DNA from 2 places in the Comamonas sp. CAH-2 genome. Region 1 is predicted to be linked to the other one. Evidence: riboswitches for the same ligand, from Rfam matches in the RefSeq annotation. Region 1 holds a riboswitch; the other holds the start of a gene.

Region 1 (7,643 bases):
TGCGTGCCATCCCCTGGGGGTTCAGCTGGGGGCAGTGCCGTTTGACCTTGCCAGGCTGGTATGGCTTTGGCTCTGCGGTGGAGGCCTTTGTGCAGCTGGAGGGGGCGGATCCACGCCGTCAGCTGGGATTGCTGCAAAAAATGTACCGCCAGTGGCCGTTTTTCCGCACGCTGCTGTCGAACATGGATATGGTCATCGCCAAGAGTGATCTGGCCCTGGCATCGCGCTACAGCGAACTGGTGACCGACACTCGCCTGCGCAAACGTATCTTCTCCAGCATCGAAGCAGAGTGGCTGCGCACCACCGATGCCTTGGCGCGCATCACGGAAGAAAAGGACCGCTTGGCCAGCAACCCGGCGCTGGCGCGTTCGATTCGCCACCGTTTCCCATACATCGACCCGCTGCACCATCTGCAGGTGGAGCTGGTGCGGCGCTGGCGTGCCGGCCAGGTGGACGAACGCCTGAAAAACGGCATCCATATCTCCATCAACGGGATCGCAGCCGGTTTGCGCAACACGGGCTGATTCTCGACGTCGCGCACCCTTGAAAAACTCCAACCAGTGCGCCCAGGGCGCTGGTTGGAGTTTTTTTACGTGACCCAAGAAAAAAGGCCTGCATCGGTGATGCAGGCCTGGCCTCCTCCGCTCTGGTGAGTCCCAGAGCATTCCTCATTTGTTTGTCTCGCCGCACTGTGTGTGGCGATGGGATGGATTGTAGGAACGAAATGGCAGTCTGTCAGCAGAAAGGCCATTTTTACGTAAAAGATGTCTTATATAAAACATGTTTTCTTTTGGTGATAAAAGGCATTGTTTGAGCGGTGTATTTTTATTTTAAGTGTTTGATTTTTAAATAATTAATAGATTTCTGTAATTATTGAATGGAAAGATTGATCATTGGTTTTTTTGCAAATACCCCACCCGGGATGTCAGTCATTGACCCGGAAAAAATGGCGTCACTGAGGCTGAGGATGCACGTTTTTCTGGCGGACCCGCACGATGAGATCCAGACCCACCAGCTCCAGGTGTGCGGGAATGTCGGGAATGCTGGGCCACTGCAGCATTTCGGCCGGCAGGTCTTCCAGGGTCCCCGTGTCTTCGTGGTAGATGTGCGAGTGCGTGTCGGTGCGGGAGTCGTAGACCGTGCGCTCGGGATCCAGGCGCAAGGCACGCAGCAGGCCTTTTTCGACAAACAGCGGCAAGGTGTTGTAGACCGTGGCCCGGGACAGGCTGGGCAGCAGCTTGCGTGCTGCGGCCAGGATGTCGTCGGCCGCCAGGTGCACGGGGGCATGCAGCAGCACCTGGGCAATTGCCATGCGCTGGCGTGTTGGCTGGATGTCCGCGCTGCGCAGCCGGGCTTCCAGGGCGTGCGGGGTGGTGGCGTGGGAGGTGGAAAGAGGCTGCGTTGTCATGTCGGTGGGGGGTGAGAACCTGAAAAAGCGGCATCCGCACAAGGCGCTGCAGCGCCTTGGCGGATGAATGCGCGCTCAAAAGTCAGCGCAAAGTCCCGAGGACCAGGCGTGCTTACTTTTTAGCGAAGGGCTGGGGGCGTGGGGTCTTGTCGCTGGACGGCGGCAGGATGGGCATGGTCAGCTGGGGCTGATCACCGGTCAGGGTCTTCAGGAAGGCCACGATCTTGGCGTTCTCCTGGGGCGTGAACTTCTTGCCCAGCTGAATGCGGCCCATGGTGTCCACGGCTTCGCTCAGCGTGTCCGCCGCACCGTCGTGGAAGTAGGGGTAGGTCAGCTCGACGTTGCGCAAGGTGGGGACCTTGAAGTTGAAGCGGTCGGCATCGGTGCCGGTGACCGCCACGCGGCCTTCGGCGGGGTTGTTGGTCTTGTAGGCTTCGACCACGCCCATGCGCTGGAAGGAGTTGCCGCCCACGGCCGTGCCGTTGTGGCAGGCCACGCAGCCGCTGTCGCGGAACAACTTGTAGCCTTCCAGTTCGTCCTTGCTCAGTGCCTTCTGGTCGCCCTTGAGCCACTTGTCAAAGCGCGAGTTGGGGGTCACCAGGGTTTCTTCGAAGGCGGCGATTGCATCGGTCACCTGGTCGATATCGATCTTGTCCTTCTTGAACACCTGCTTGAACTCGCCCAGGTAGCCGGGGATGGAGTTCAGCATGTCCACCGCCAGCTCGTGGGTGAATGCCATTTCCATGGGGTTGGCAATCGGGCCGCCGGCTTGTTCCTTCAGGTTGGCGGCACGGCCATCCCAGAACTGGGCCACGTTCAGGCTGGAGTTCAGCACTGTGGGGGAGTTGATGGGGCCTTCGGCCCAGTTGTGGCCGATCGAGGTCTTCAGGTTGTCGCTGCCGCCCATGGACAGGTTGTGGCAGGAGTTGCACGAAATGAAGCCGGACTTGGACAGGCGTGGATCGAACCACAGCTTCTTGCCCAGTTCCACCATCGCGGGGTTGGTCACCTTGTGGGCGACCAGGGGAGAGATTGGCTCGTTGTTGGGAGACATCGCCCAGGTGGCGGCGGATGCCAGGGCTGCAACGGTCATGGCAGCAGCAACGAGGGGGCGCAGTTTGAGTTTCATGTGTGGCTCCAAAGCACTTGTCGTTTTCAAAGGCACGGACAACTCGGATCGAGCGGACCGTGGCCATCTGCTCCGTCTGGCGGTGTGACCTCAGGATGAACACAGGGTGTTCCCATGGATGACTTGGCTTAGACCCAGTCCAGATGGCAATCCCATTTCACTGGATACTGAAATTTGTGACATTGCGCCGCATCAAACCTAGGGCCGTTGCCGGTTTGTCAAGTGACTTGCGGACCCTGGGGGTCCACGCTTAGCATGCGTGCGGCCGGCGGTATGCCAACATACGGCCACGTCAAAAATCACAACCCACAGGGAGACAACAGCCATGACCAGCACCTTCGACCAACACCTGGATCGCAATGCCGCCAACTTTGCAGCGCTGACCCCGCTGAGCTTTCTGGAGCGCACCGCCAGCGTCTATCCCGAGCGCCTGGCCATCATCCACGGCGACTTGCGCCAGACCTGGGCGCAGACCTATGCGCGTTGCCGGCAGCTGGCCAGCAGCCTGCGCCAGGCCGGAATTGGCAAGAACGACACCGTGGCCGTGATCCTGCCGAATACGCCACCCATGGTGGAAGCCCACTTCGGCGTGCCCATGGCCGGGGCGGTGCTGAACACCTTGAACACGCGCCTGGATGCCGAGGCCCTGGCCTTCATGCTGGACCACGGCGAAGCCAAAGCCTTGATCGTGGACCCCGAGTTCGCGCCGGTGATCGCCAAGGCCCTGCAACTGCGCGAACGCACCCAACCCATCCTGGTGATCCAGGTGGACGATGCCCTGTACGGCGAGGCCGCCGTGCAGGTCGGCAGCATCCGCTACGAGGACTTCGTGGCCCAGGGCGATGCCGCTTATGCCTGGGAGCTGCCCGAGGACGAGTGGGATGCGATTGCCCTCAACTACACCAGCGGTACCACCGGCAACCCCAAGGGTGTGGTCTACCACCACCGCGGTGCGGCCATCAACGCCATCAGCAACGTGCTGGAGTGGGACATGCCCAAGCACAGCGTGTACCTGTGGACCTTGCCCATGTTCCACTGCAATGGCTGGTGCTTCCCCTGGACCGTGGCGGCCCGCGCCGGGGTCAATGTCTGCCTGCGCCGGGTCGAGGCCAAGGCCATCTTTGACGCCATGCGCGAGCACGGCGTCACCCACTACTGCGGCGCGCCCATCGTGCAATCCCTGCTGGTGAATGCGCCGGCCGAGCTGAAAGCGGGCATCCCTGTCGGGGTGAAGGCCATGGTGGCCGGTGCCGCGCCCCCGGCCTCGATGATCGAAGGCATGGAGGCCATGGGGTTCGACCTGACCCACGTCTATGGCCTGACCGAAACCTACGGTCCCGCCACCGTCTGCGCCAAGCATGCGCGCTGGGACCAGCTCGATATTGGCGAGCGTGCCCGCCTCAATGCCCGCCAGGGCGTGCGCTACCACCTGCAGCGCGAAGTGCGGGTCATGGACCCCGAGACCCTGCAGCCCGTGCCCCTGGATGGCGAGACCATGGGCGAGATCATGTTCCGCGGCAACATCGCCATGAAGGGCTACCTCAAGAACCCCAGCGCCACGGACGATGCCTTCCGCGGTGGCTGGTTCCACAGCGGCGATCTGGCCGTGCAGTACCCCGACGGCTACATCCAGATCAAGGACCGCAGCAAGGACATCATCATCTCCGGCGGCGAGAACATCTCCTCGATCGAGGTCGAAGACGTGCTCTACCGCCACCCTGCCGTGCTGGCGGCGGCGGTGGTGGCCAAGCCCGACCCCAAGTGGGGTGAGACACCGTGCGCCTTCCTGGAAATCAAGCCGGGCGCCCAGGTCAGCGAGGCCGACATCGTGGCCCACTGCAAGCAGCACCTGGCCGGCTACAAGGTGCCGCGCGCCGTGGTGTTTGGCGAACTGCCCAAGACCAGCACCGGCAAGATCCAGAAGTTCGAGCTGCGCAAGCAGGTCGGCTCGGCCAGTGCCATCGTGGTCTGATTTTCAGCATTGATAGTTGCCAGCGCACGCCTAGCAAGCGCTGGAGTCGGTTTTGATGCTGAAAGCCTAGGCGTTTGCCCGGTGTCCTGGGGCGACGCAGATGCGCCTATACTCACGGCTGCTCCGGGGTGTGCGAAAGCGCTGAGATGCGAACCGCTGTGAAAACAGTGGCCAGCGAACCCGACGAACTTGATCCGGTTCATACCGGCGGAAGAAGAGCGGGACCCTGAAGCAGGGCCAGGAATGGACAGGCACATGGGCTTTTGCAAGGCCAGGCAGGTGCCCACCATCCCTAGGCACAGCAAACCCCAGGCGCCTCGCGCACTGGGGTTTTGTCTTTTGGGGATGGAACACCGGGCGTGTCAGCCTTGGTCGGAATCGGTCGATTCCGGTGGCGTCGGTCAGGCATTGTGGGAGCAATGCCAGGGCTGGAGCCAGGTGCAGGCGAAGGTGGATGGCGCCAGCCATCTCCCACGCCATCAGAGCGGCCCAGCACTCCACGGAGCGTTTGATGAACTTCACACGCTTTTTGGAGACTGCGATGAACGCCCCCGATGCCATCTTTACGCCCGCCGCCGGCAATGCCCCCGATGCCGCCCGTTTCGCCGATCTGCTGGCCCAGTCGCGCCAGCCATTTCCGGCATCCACCAAAAGCTACCTGAGCGGGGCCATCCACCCCGATCTGCGCGTGCCGGTGCGCGACATCGCGCTGACCAATGGTGAGCAGGTCAGCGTCTATGACACCTCGGGCCCCTACACCGACCCCACCGCCTCCATCGACGTGCGCCAGGGCCTGGCCAGTGTGCGCGGTGCCTGGATCGAAGCGCGCGGTGACAGCGAGTTCTATGTCGGCCGCCAGCGCGTGGCGCTGGACGACGGCGGCAAGCGTGGCGAGGAAGACGCGCGCGTGGCGCTGCTGCGCGCCGAGGCCGCCGCGCTGCAGCGCCAGCCGCGCCGCGCCAAATCCGGCCAGAACGTGACCCAGATGCACTACGCCAAGCGCGGCATCATCACGCCCGAGATGGAATACGTGGCCCTGCGCGAGAACGGCCGCCGTGAATGGATGGCGCAGTACCAGCAGGACGCGGCCCGCGAACTGCGCCTGGCCGGCAACAGCTTGGGCGCCGCCATCCCCAAGATCATAACGCCCGAATTCGTGCGCGACGAAGTGGCGCGCGGCCGCGCCATCATCCCAGCCAACATCAACCACCCCGAGATCGAGCCCATGGCCATCGGGCGCAACTTCAAGGTCAAGATCAACGCCAACATCGGCAATTCGGCCGTGACCTCGAGCATCGAGGAAGAGGTCGAAAAGCTGGTCTGGGCCATCCGCTGGGGGGCCGACAACGTGATGGACCTGTCCACCGGCAAGAACATCCACACCACGCGCGACTGGATCGTGCGCAACTCGCCCGTGCCGATTGGCACCGTGCCCATCTACCAGGCGTTGGAGAAGGTCGGTGGCATTGCCGAAGACCTGACCTGGGAAATCTTCCGCGACACCCTGGTCGAGCAGGCCGAGCAGGGCGTGGACTACTTCACCATCCACGCCGGCGTGCGCCTGGCCTACATCCACCTGACGGCCCAGCGCCGCACCGGCATCGTCTCGCGTGGCGGCTCCATCATGGCCAAGTGGTGCATGGCCCACCACCGCGAAAGCTTCCTGTACGAGCACTTCGAAGACATTTGCGACATCATGAAGCAGTACGACGTGTCCTTCAGCCTGGGTGACGGCCTGCGCCCAGGCTGCGCCTCGGACGCCAACGACGAAGCCCAGTTCGCCGAACTCAAGACCCTGGGCGAGCTGACGCAAGTGGCCTGGAAGCACGACGTGCAGACCATGATCGAAGGCCCCGGCCACGTGCCCATGCACATGATCCAGGCCAACATGACCGAGCAGCTCAAGCACTGCCACGAGGCGCCGTTCTACACCCTGGGGCCGCTGACCATCGACATCGCCCCCGGCTACGACCACATCGCGTCGGCCATCGGCGCGGCCATGATCGGCTGGTTCGGCACGGCCATGCTGTGCTACGTCACGCCCAAGGAGCACCTGGGCCTGCCCGACCGCGACGACGTGAAGCAAGGCATCATCGCGTACAAGATTGCGGCCCACGCTGCCGATGTGGCCAAGGGCCATCCGGGTGCGCGTTCGCGCGACGATGCCCTGTCGCAAGCGCGTTTCGACTTCCGCTGGGAAGACCAGTTCAACCTGGGCCTGGACCCCGACACGGCGCGCGCCTTCCATGACGAAACCCTGCCTAAGGACAGCGCCAAGGTCGCCCACTTCTGCAGCATGTGCGGGCCCAAGTTCTGCTCCATGAAGATCACCCAGGAGGTGCGCGACTTTGCCAAGCAGCAGGGCGTGGCCGAAGAGCAGGGGATTGCCGCCGGCATGCAGGCCAAGGCCGAGGAGTTCAACCGCACGGGCGGGGAGTTCTACATTCCCATCGCCAGCGACACCACGGCGCGTTGAGTGCCCAATAGGCTTTCAGCGCTTGTCTGGTAAGCGCTGATAGCTATGAAAAACAAAGCGCCCCTGGGCCGCGGAATGCCCACGCTGGCGCAGGGGCGTGGCCGTGAGGTGGTGGGCGGTATTCAGGCACACGGCCTGGGGGCTTTGATTATTATTTTTTGCTCATCCGCTGCAGGCATGGCGGCGAAAGATTAAATAAGTTTAATAAATCATTGGAAATCGATGCGCAAACTGGCGCTGGATGATTATTTTTTAATTTTGAAAATGAAGCGTGGTTAATGCAGTGTGCGCTAGGTGGTATTACGTAAAAAAATCGCCATTTCTGCCATGAAGATACGCCTCCTCGATGCAATGGAGGTGTGATGTTAGCTAGAGATTTACGGGATATTCTGGCCGGCCTGTTTGTGGCCGCGGTCGGATTATTTTTTGCCATCGCTGGAAGCGGCTACGCCATGGGTTCCGCCGCGCGCATGGGGCCCGGGTATATGCCGGTGATCCTGGGCTGGGTGCTGTTTGCCCTGGGGGTGTTGATCGTGTTGCCCGCCTGGTTCCGCCAAGGCGACCGCATCGTCGTGCACTGGGACAGCCTAGCGGCCTCGTTGGGGGCACTGGTGGTATTTGCCTTTTTGCTGAATACCCTGGGCGTATTTTTCAGCAC
Region 2 (7,643 bases), on a different contig from region 1:
GCAAGGAATACCGCGCCAGCCACATCCTGGTGGAATCCGAGGACCGCGCCAAGGCCATCATTGCCGAAGTCAAGGCCGGCAAGAAGTTCGAAGACATCGCCAAGAAGGAGTCCAAGGACCCCGGATCGGGAGCCCAAGGCGGCGACCTGGGCTGGGCCAGCCCCGCGAACTATGTGCCCGAGTTCACCGAAGCCATGGTCAAGCTGCAAAAGGGTGGCCTGACCGATGCGCCCGTGAAGAGCCAGTTTGGCTGGCACATCATCCGCGTGGACGACCTGCGCGACGCCCAGCTGCCTTCGCTGGACGACATCAAGCCCCAGATCGCCGAGCAGCTGGAACAGCAAAAGATGATGCAGTTCCAGGAATCCCTGCGCGCCAAGGCCAAGGTGCAATAAGCCCCGCGCCCACAGGCCAGTAAAAAGCGACCCATCGGGTCGCTTTTTTCATGGCCGCCGGGCCTGCTGACCCTGCCTGGTTGCAGGCCACCGCTCAGGCGCCGCGCGTGATCGGTACCTGCGCGTCCCGGCCGTAGGTGCCCCACTTGCCCAGCTCCCACTTGGCAATCGCGTTGCGGTGCACTTCGTCCGGGCCGTCGGCAAAGCGCAGCGTGCGCGCCGAAGCGTAGGCGTGGGCCAGGGGGAAATCCTGGCTCATGCCCCCCCCGCCATGGACCTGTATCGCCCAGTCGATCACATCGCAGGCCAGCTTGGGCGCCACCACCTTGATCATGGCGATTTCGGTGCGCGCCACCTTGTTGCCCACGGTGTCCATCATCCACGCGGCCTTGAGCGTCAGCAGGCGCGCCATGTCGATGCGACAGCGCGCTTCGGCGATGCGCTCCTGGGTCACGGTCTGCTGGGCAATCGTCTTGCCGAAGGCCACACGGCTGGAGGCGCGCTGGCACATCAACTCCAGCGCACGCTCGGCCTGACCAATCAGGCGCATGCAGTGGTGGATGCGGCCGGGGCCCAGACGACCCTGGGCGATCTCGAAGCCACGGCCTTCGCCAAGCAGGATGTTGCTGACCGGCACGCGCACGTTCTCGAAATACATTTCCATGTGGCCGTGTGGTGCATCGTCGTAGCCCAACACGCTCAACGGACGCACCACGCGCACGCCGGGGGCATCGGCCGGCACCAGCACCATGCTCTGCTGCGAGTGCTTGGGCGCATCGGGGTCTGTCTTGCCCATGGTGATGTAGATGGCGCAGCGCGGGTCGCCCGCCCCGGAGATCCACCACTTGTGGCCGTTGATGACGTACTCGTCGCCCTGGCGCTCGATGCGGGTGCAGATGTTGGTGGCATCGCTGGAGGCCACCTCGGGTTCGGTCATCGCAAAGGCGGAGCGGATTTCACCGCGCAGCAAGGGCAGCAGCCACTGATCGCGGTGCTCCTGGGTGCCGTAGCGGGCAATGGTTTCCATGTTGCCGGTGTCGGGCGCCGAGCAGTTGAAGACTTCCGATGCCCAGCCCACTCGGCCCATGATTTCGGCCAGCGGCGCGTACTCCTGGTTGGTCAGACCGGCACCGCGCACGCCGGCGATCTCGGCGCTGTCCTGGGGCAGGAACAGGTTCCACAGATCCTGGGCCTTGGCCTTGTCCTTGAGGTCTTCGATGACCTTCAGCGGGGTCCAGCGCTTGCCCGCCTGGGTGTTGGCCTCCAGCTCGTGGTGGACGGCCGCTTCGGCGGGATAGATGTGCTCGTCCATGAAGCGCAGCAACCGCGCCTGCAGTTCCTTGGTCTTGGGGGAGTAGTCGAAATCCATGGAGTGCTCCTTTTCGTTAACAGGCAAACATGGGCGTGCACTGCCCCCCGGCAGCTGCAGCCGTCTCACACACGAGGGGAAAACTGGGGTGCGGCCCCTGCGCCGCCGGGCTCAGGCGCCGTGCTTTTGCGCGTAGGACCAGGCCAGCTGCGCCATGGGCCGCGCGGTATCGCCCGCGGCCTTGGCCTGTGCGCTGGAGGCGGTCCCCGCCTCGACCCGCTTGGCAATGCCTTGCAAGATGGCCGCAATGCGGAACATGTTGTAGGCCAGGTAGAAATTCCAGTCAGCCTGCAGCTGCTGCGGCGTGGCCAGCCCGGTGCGCTCGCAGTAGCGGCGCATGTATTCGGCTTCGCTGGGAATGCCCAGGGCTGCAATGTCCAGGCCGCCAATGCCGCGCCCCAGGCTGGCCGGGATGTGCCAGGCCATGCAGTGGTAGCTGAAGTCGGCCAGGGGGTGGCCCAGCGTGGACAGCTCCCAGTCCAGCACGGCCACCACCTGCGGGGCATCGGCGGCGAACATGAGGTTGTCCATGCGGTAGTCGCCATGGACGATGGAGACCTTGCTGTCGTCCTTGGCGCTGGCCGGCATGTTCATCGGCAGCCAGGCCATCAGCTTGTCCATCTCGTCAATCGGCAGGGTGACCGAGGCCACATACTGCTTGCTCCAGCGGCCGATCTGGCGCTCGAAATAGTTGCCCGGTTTGCCGTAGTCGGCCAGGCCCTGGCGTGTCACATCGACTGTGTGCAGCGCGGCCATCACACGGTTCATCTCGTCATAGATCGCACCGCGCTGCTGCGGCGTCATGCCGGGCAGGGACTGGTCCCACAGCACGCGGCCGGCCTTGAACTCCATGATGTAGAAGGCGCGCCCGATGATGGACTCGTCCTCGCACAGGGCATACATGTGCGGCACGGGCACGTCGGTCCCGGCCAGCCCTTGCATGACCTTGAATTCACGCTCGATCGCATGCGCCGAGGGCAGGAGCTTGGCGACCGGGCCGGGCTTGGAGCGCATCACGTAGCTGCGCCCCGGTGTGACCAGTTTGTAGGTGGGATTGGATTGTCCGCCCTTGAACATCTCCACCGTGATCGGGCCTGCGAAGCCCGCCACCTGGGCGCTCATCCAGGCCTCCAGAGCCGACACATCGAACGCATGGGTGTCGGAAACTGGCTTGGTACCTACAAAATGGTCAAAGTTACTCATGGTTGTTTAAAGGTCAGTTTCCACAATGCGCAGCAGCGCATCGCGGTCGCGCACCACCAGACCCCCCGGTTCGATCCGGATGATGTCCTCGCGCTCCATGCCCTTGAGCTCCTGGTTCACGCGCTGGCGTGAAGCCCCGAGCAACTGGGCCAACTCTTCCTGCGCCAGCTGCAGGCCGATGCGCACTTCCTCGGCATGCGCCAGGCTGGGAATGCCATAGCTGCGCACCAGGTGCAGCAGTTGCTTGGCCAGCCGCGCGCGCAGCGGCAGCGTGTTCAGGTCCTCGACCAGGCCGTACAGCTGCCGGATGCGGCGCGCCGCCAGCCACAGCATGGCCTCGTAGAACTCGGTGTGCGTTGCCAGGATGCGCTTGAAGTCCGCCTTGGCCACGCACAGCAGCGTGGTCGCCCCGTGGGCATACGCGTCGTGCGTGCGGCGATCCCCGTCGAAGATCGAGGTATCGCCAAACCACAGCCCCGGCTCCACATAGGTCAGCGTAATCTGCTTGCCCGTGATGGACGTCGAGCTCACCCGCACGGCCCCCTTGGCACACGCAAACCATTCCTCCGGCACTTCGCCGCGGGCGCAGATCAAAGCACCGTCCTTGAATCGTTTGACGTAAGCGCATCGGAGTATGTCGTGCCGCAGCGAAGGTGAGAGGGATGAAAACCAGCGACCTGCATTGATCGCTTCACGTTCTTCGATAGTAAGAATCGGGTCGTCCATATCCTGTCGTTTCTGTGACTGAAAACCGGACCATTGTCGCGTCAGAGACCAGCCGCTTGGGGTCTGAAAGCGCCCCCTGGGCATGAACTTGTCCAGAAAGTGACAGTCTGGATCGCGCCCACCCCCAAAACAAAGGGTAAACCCTTAACTCTTTGATGCTCCACGCGTTTTCCAGCCCCAGGCTGTGCACCACACCACGGTCCATCGCAGGTTTTTCAACTCGGGCATTCCGCCCAGCAGAACCCTGCCGGCGCCACCCAGCCCGGTCTCGGTCACCGCCTGGCCGTGGCCCAGCACCGCGCCCACCGGGTGGGCCGCCACCATGCAAAAGCTGCATGTCCGCCCCAGCCGACATGCCGCTTTGCTCATTCATCCATAGCTGTCTGCGCAGGATTTACCTGCCTTCAACGCCGATTTGATGCAGTTTCAAGACGTGGACACCGCGCCCGCCAAGGCCACCGGCACCCGCTCGCCGCTGGCCAGGACCAGGCAGCTGGTGGGCCCCACCTGCAGCTTGGCGCCATGAAACACGTCCTCCCAGCACTCGGCCTGCTTGAAGTTCATGGTGTCGTTGATCAGTTTGCGCTCGGCGTTCAAGGCCTGCAGGTCAGCGGCGGTCAGCTCGATGCACGAAGGGTAGGCGTTGTCGTGCGCCTTCCAGTGCGCACGCCAGGCCTCAACCGGCGCGTCGCAGAGATTGGGCACGGCTGAAGTTCAGGGCATGTTCCGGCGCTCCTGGCCCCGCTGCGGTACGGCCGATGGGCGGGCCTGCGACCAGGGAAACCGCGGTTTCATGGGACAATCGCGCCCGCTGCATCGCACGGTGCGGCGCTCGCTGGGGGTGCCCTGCCGCAAGGCCGGGCTGAGAGAGTCCCTTTGAACCTGATTGAGATCATCCTCGCGCAGGGAAGCTGTTCATGCTGGTTGCTCGTCCGCAGGCTGTTGGCCCTTGTGGGCCGCGAGCCTGTCACGGCCCCTGCTTCGTAGGCTTACGGAGCATGTATGCATTCCTCGTCTTCCGCGCCCGCCAACCAGGCGCTGTCTCCCACCACACCGTCTGAACGGGTGTTCGCCCTGCACGACCATGCTGCGCTGTGGTTCAGCCTGGGCGTGGGCCTGCTGGTGATGCAGGTGGGCGCCTACCTGCTGCCCGCCCTGTCCACCCAGCAGGCCGTACTGGCGATCGTCTGCGGGTCGCTGCTGGGCGCCGGCCTGCTGGGCTGGATGGCCAAGATTGCCTGCGACACCGGGCTGTCCAGCGCCGCGCTGATGACCCACGTCTACGGCCGCCAGTTCGCCAAGCTGCCCATCCTGCTGAACCTGGTGCAACTGATCGGCTGGGGCACCTTCGAGCTGGTGGTGATGCGCGACGCCAGCGTGGCCATTGCACGCCAGGCCGGCGGCATGGCGGCCAGCCACTGGCCGGTGGTCATGACCCTGGTGTGGGGTGCCGTGATCGGGCTGCTGATCAGTGGCTCCATGCTCAAGCTGGTGCGCCAGCTGATTGCCCGCATTGCGCTGCCGCTGGTGGTGCTGTCGCTGCTGTGGCTGACCTGGCATTTTGTCGGCCTGGCCCTGGAACAGGGCTGGGAAGGCATCTGGCAACGCCCCGGCACCGGTGGCATGGGCTGGTTGCCCGCCATGGACCTGGTGGTGGCCATGCCCATCTCCTGGCTGCCGCTGGTGGCGGACTATGCACGCCATGGCCGCGATGGTCGCAGCGCCCTGCGCGGCACCTGGCTGGGCTTTGGACTGGCCAACGTGTGGTGCTACGGCCTGGGCGTGCTGATCACGCTGACCCTGCCCAGCGAGAACCTGGTCACCGCCCTGCTGCTGGCCCAGGGGGGCCTGATCGCCCTGACGCTGATCCTGATTGACGAGGTGGACAACGCCTATGGCGACACCTACTCCGGTGCCATGGCAGCCCACAGCATGGCACCCCGCTGGAGCCTGCGCCGCTGGGGCCTGGGGCTGACCGTGGCCTGCGTGCTGCTGGCCCTGGTGCTGCCCATGCACAGCATCGAACCCTTCCTGCTGATGCTCAGCTCGGTCTTCGTGCCCCTGTTTGGCGTGATCCTGGGCCGCCTGGCCTGGCAAGCGGCCGACCAGCGCCTGGCCCAGGCGCCGCAATGGCTGGCGCAGGCGCGCGGCGCACACTGGCCGGCCGTGCTGCTGTGGCTGGCGGGTGTGGGCTTCTACCACGGCGTGCCCCTGCTGGCCCCTGCCGCAGGCAGCGCGCTGCCAACACTGCTGGTGTGCTTTGTGCTGGCGCGACTGCTGCCGCGCGCGGCCCCGGCACAGTGACCCCAGGCCAGCCGCAATTTGGTCGGTTTGTCCAGACGGTTCATCGCCAAGCATGACCAGAAACACGACAGCGGTCACATTTCACGCATTTTTTTGTGAGTGGAATGCAAATTTCAGTGAAACTGCGCGGGCATGATGCAAATTCTTACAGGTACGGGGCACACGGCCCGCACCTGACCCCCCTTGATTCACAGGAGTTATTGCCGCGTGTTGTCACCACTTGCCCCCCACCTCTCCCGCCGCCTGCGCAGCAGCGGCCTTGCTGCCCTGCTGTTGACCGGTGTGCTTGCCGCCGCCCCTACCTTGGCCCAAGCACAAGAGTTTTTGAGCATCAAGGGCAATACCGTCAACATCCGCGCCAAGCCCACGACAAAGTCCGAGATTGCCTGGGAACTGATCAAAGGCTATCCCGTGCAGGTGATGGAGCGCCGTGACGACTGGATCAAGGTCAAGGACTTTGAAGGCCCGCTGGGCTGGGTGCACCAGCCCCTGACCGACAGCGTGCCCCACTACCTGATCAAGGCCGACACCGTCAACCTGCGCGCAGGCCCGGGCACCAACCACAGCGTGGTGACCAAGCTGAGCAAGTACGACATCGTCAAGACCCTGGAAAAGCGCGACGACTGGGCCAAAGTCCAAACGGCCGAGGGCCAGTCTGGCTGGATGCTGGAAAAGCTGGGATGGGGTTGGTAGTCACACACTCCTGGCAGACAGAACTTCTATAAAAAACGGCGCCCTGAGCGCCGTTTTTTTATGGAGAATCGCGGCCCTGCCAAGCCACCACCCTCAGCCCGTGAACACCAGCTGGGCCTGGGGCGCAAAGCCGTGGTTCAGGGGGCCATGGCCCCGCCCGGTGTACACCTCGGCCCCGGCGGCGATGGCCCCCAGGATGTAGCTGCGGGCGCTTTCCACCGCCGCAGGCAGCGGCAGGCCGCGCGCCAGGTAGGCGGCAATCGCCGAGGACAGGGTGCAGCCCGTGCCATGGCCGTTGTGCGTGGGTATGCGCTGCGAACCCAGCTCCTGGCGCGCGCCGTCGCGACCGGCCAGCAAGTCCACCACCCAGTCTCCCGGCAGGTGCCCGCCTTTAAGCAGCACCTGCTGCGCACCCATGTCCAGCAAGGCCTGGGCGGCGGACGCCATGTCCGCCACATCGGCAATCTTGCGGCCAATCAGCCAGCCGGCCTCATCCAGGTTGGGCGTGATCACGCTGGCCAGCGGGAACAGCTCACGCACCAGCACGGCCACGGTTTCATCGTGGATCAGCTTGTCGCCGCTGGTGGCCACCATCACCGGGTCCAGCACCACGTTCGCAATCCCGTAGCGGCGGATGGCATCGGCCACCACCTGCACGATCTCGGGCGCATGCAGCATGCCGATCTTGACGGCATCCACCCCGATGTCCTGCACCACGGCGTCGATCTGCGCCTGCAGCATCTCGGGCGGAATGCCATGGATGCCGCGCACGCCCAGCGTGTTCTGGGCGGTGATGGCGGTGATGGCCGTCATGCCGTAGCAGCCCAGGGCGCTGAAGGTCTTCAGGTCGGCCTGGATGCCGGCGCCACCGCCACTGTCCGAGCCGGCGATGGAAAGCACGCGCGCATAGCGCGGAAAACGGGGGGATGCACTGCCGTGTGGCAGGGGTTGCG

The links. Region 1 has a riboswitch for thiamine pyrophosphate ahead of thiC (phosphomethylpyrimidine synthase ThiC). Riboswitches for the same ligand answer to the same signal wherever they lie in the genome.
Region 2: another riboswitch for thiamine pyrophosphate. It lies ahead of FYM52_RS05795 (cytosine permease); the one in region 1 lies ahead of thiC (phosphomethylpyrimidine synthase ThiC).

The regions. Positions count from the first base shown of each region.
Region 1 is NZ_VSWF01000036.1:13,903-21,545, reverse strand. It holds gene ppc (phosphoenolpyruvate carboxylase) at 1-524, shown strand, start outside; gene FYM52_RS15605 (Fur family transcriptional regulator) at 953-1,408, opposite strand; gene FYM52_RS15600 (cytochrome-c peroxidase) at 1,521-2,537, opposite strand; gene FYM52_RS15595 (acyl-CoA synthetase) at 2,863-4,509, shown strand; TPP riboswitch at 4,624-4,742, shown strand; gene thiC (phosphomethylpyrimidine synthase ThiC) at 5,051-6,985, shown strand; gene FYM52_RS15585 (hypothetical protein) at 7,031-7,180, shown strand; gene FYM52_RS15580 (tripartite tricarboxylate transporter TctB family protein) at 7,348-7,643, shown strand, end outside.
Region 2 is NZ_VSWF01000005.1:136,706-144,348, reverse strand. It holds gene FYM52_RS05820 (peptidylprolyl isomerase) at 1-395, shown strand, start outside; gene FYM52_RS05815 (acyl-CoA dehydrogenase family protein) at 490-1,764, opposite strand; gene FYM52_RS05810 (phosphotransferase) at 1,876-2,967, opposite strand; gene FYM52_RS05805 (Crp/Fnr family transcriptional regulator) at 2,974-3,693, opposite strand; gene FYM52_RS05800 (hypothetical protein) at 4,120-4,398, opposite strand; TPP riboswitch at 4,521-4,619, shown strand; gene FYM52_RS05795 (cytosine permease) at 4,696-5,997, shown strand; gene FYM52_RS05790 (SH3 domain-containing protein) at 6,301-6,690, shown strand; gene thiD (bifunctional hydroxymethylpyrimidine kinase/phosphomethylpyrimidine kinase) at 6,784-7,643, opposite strand, start outside.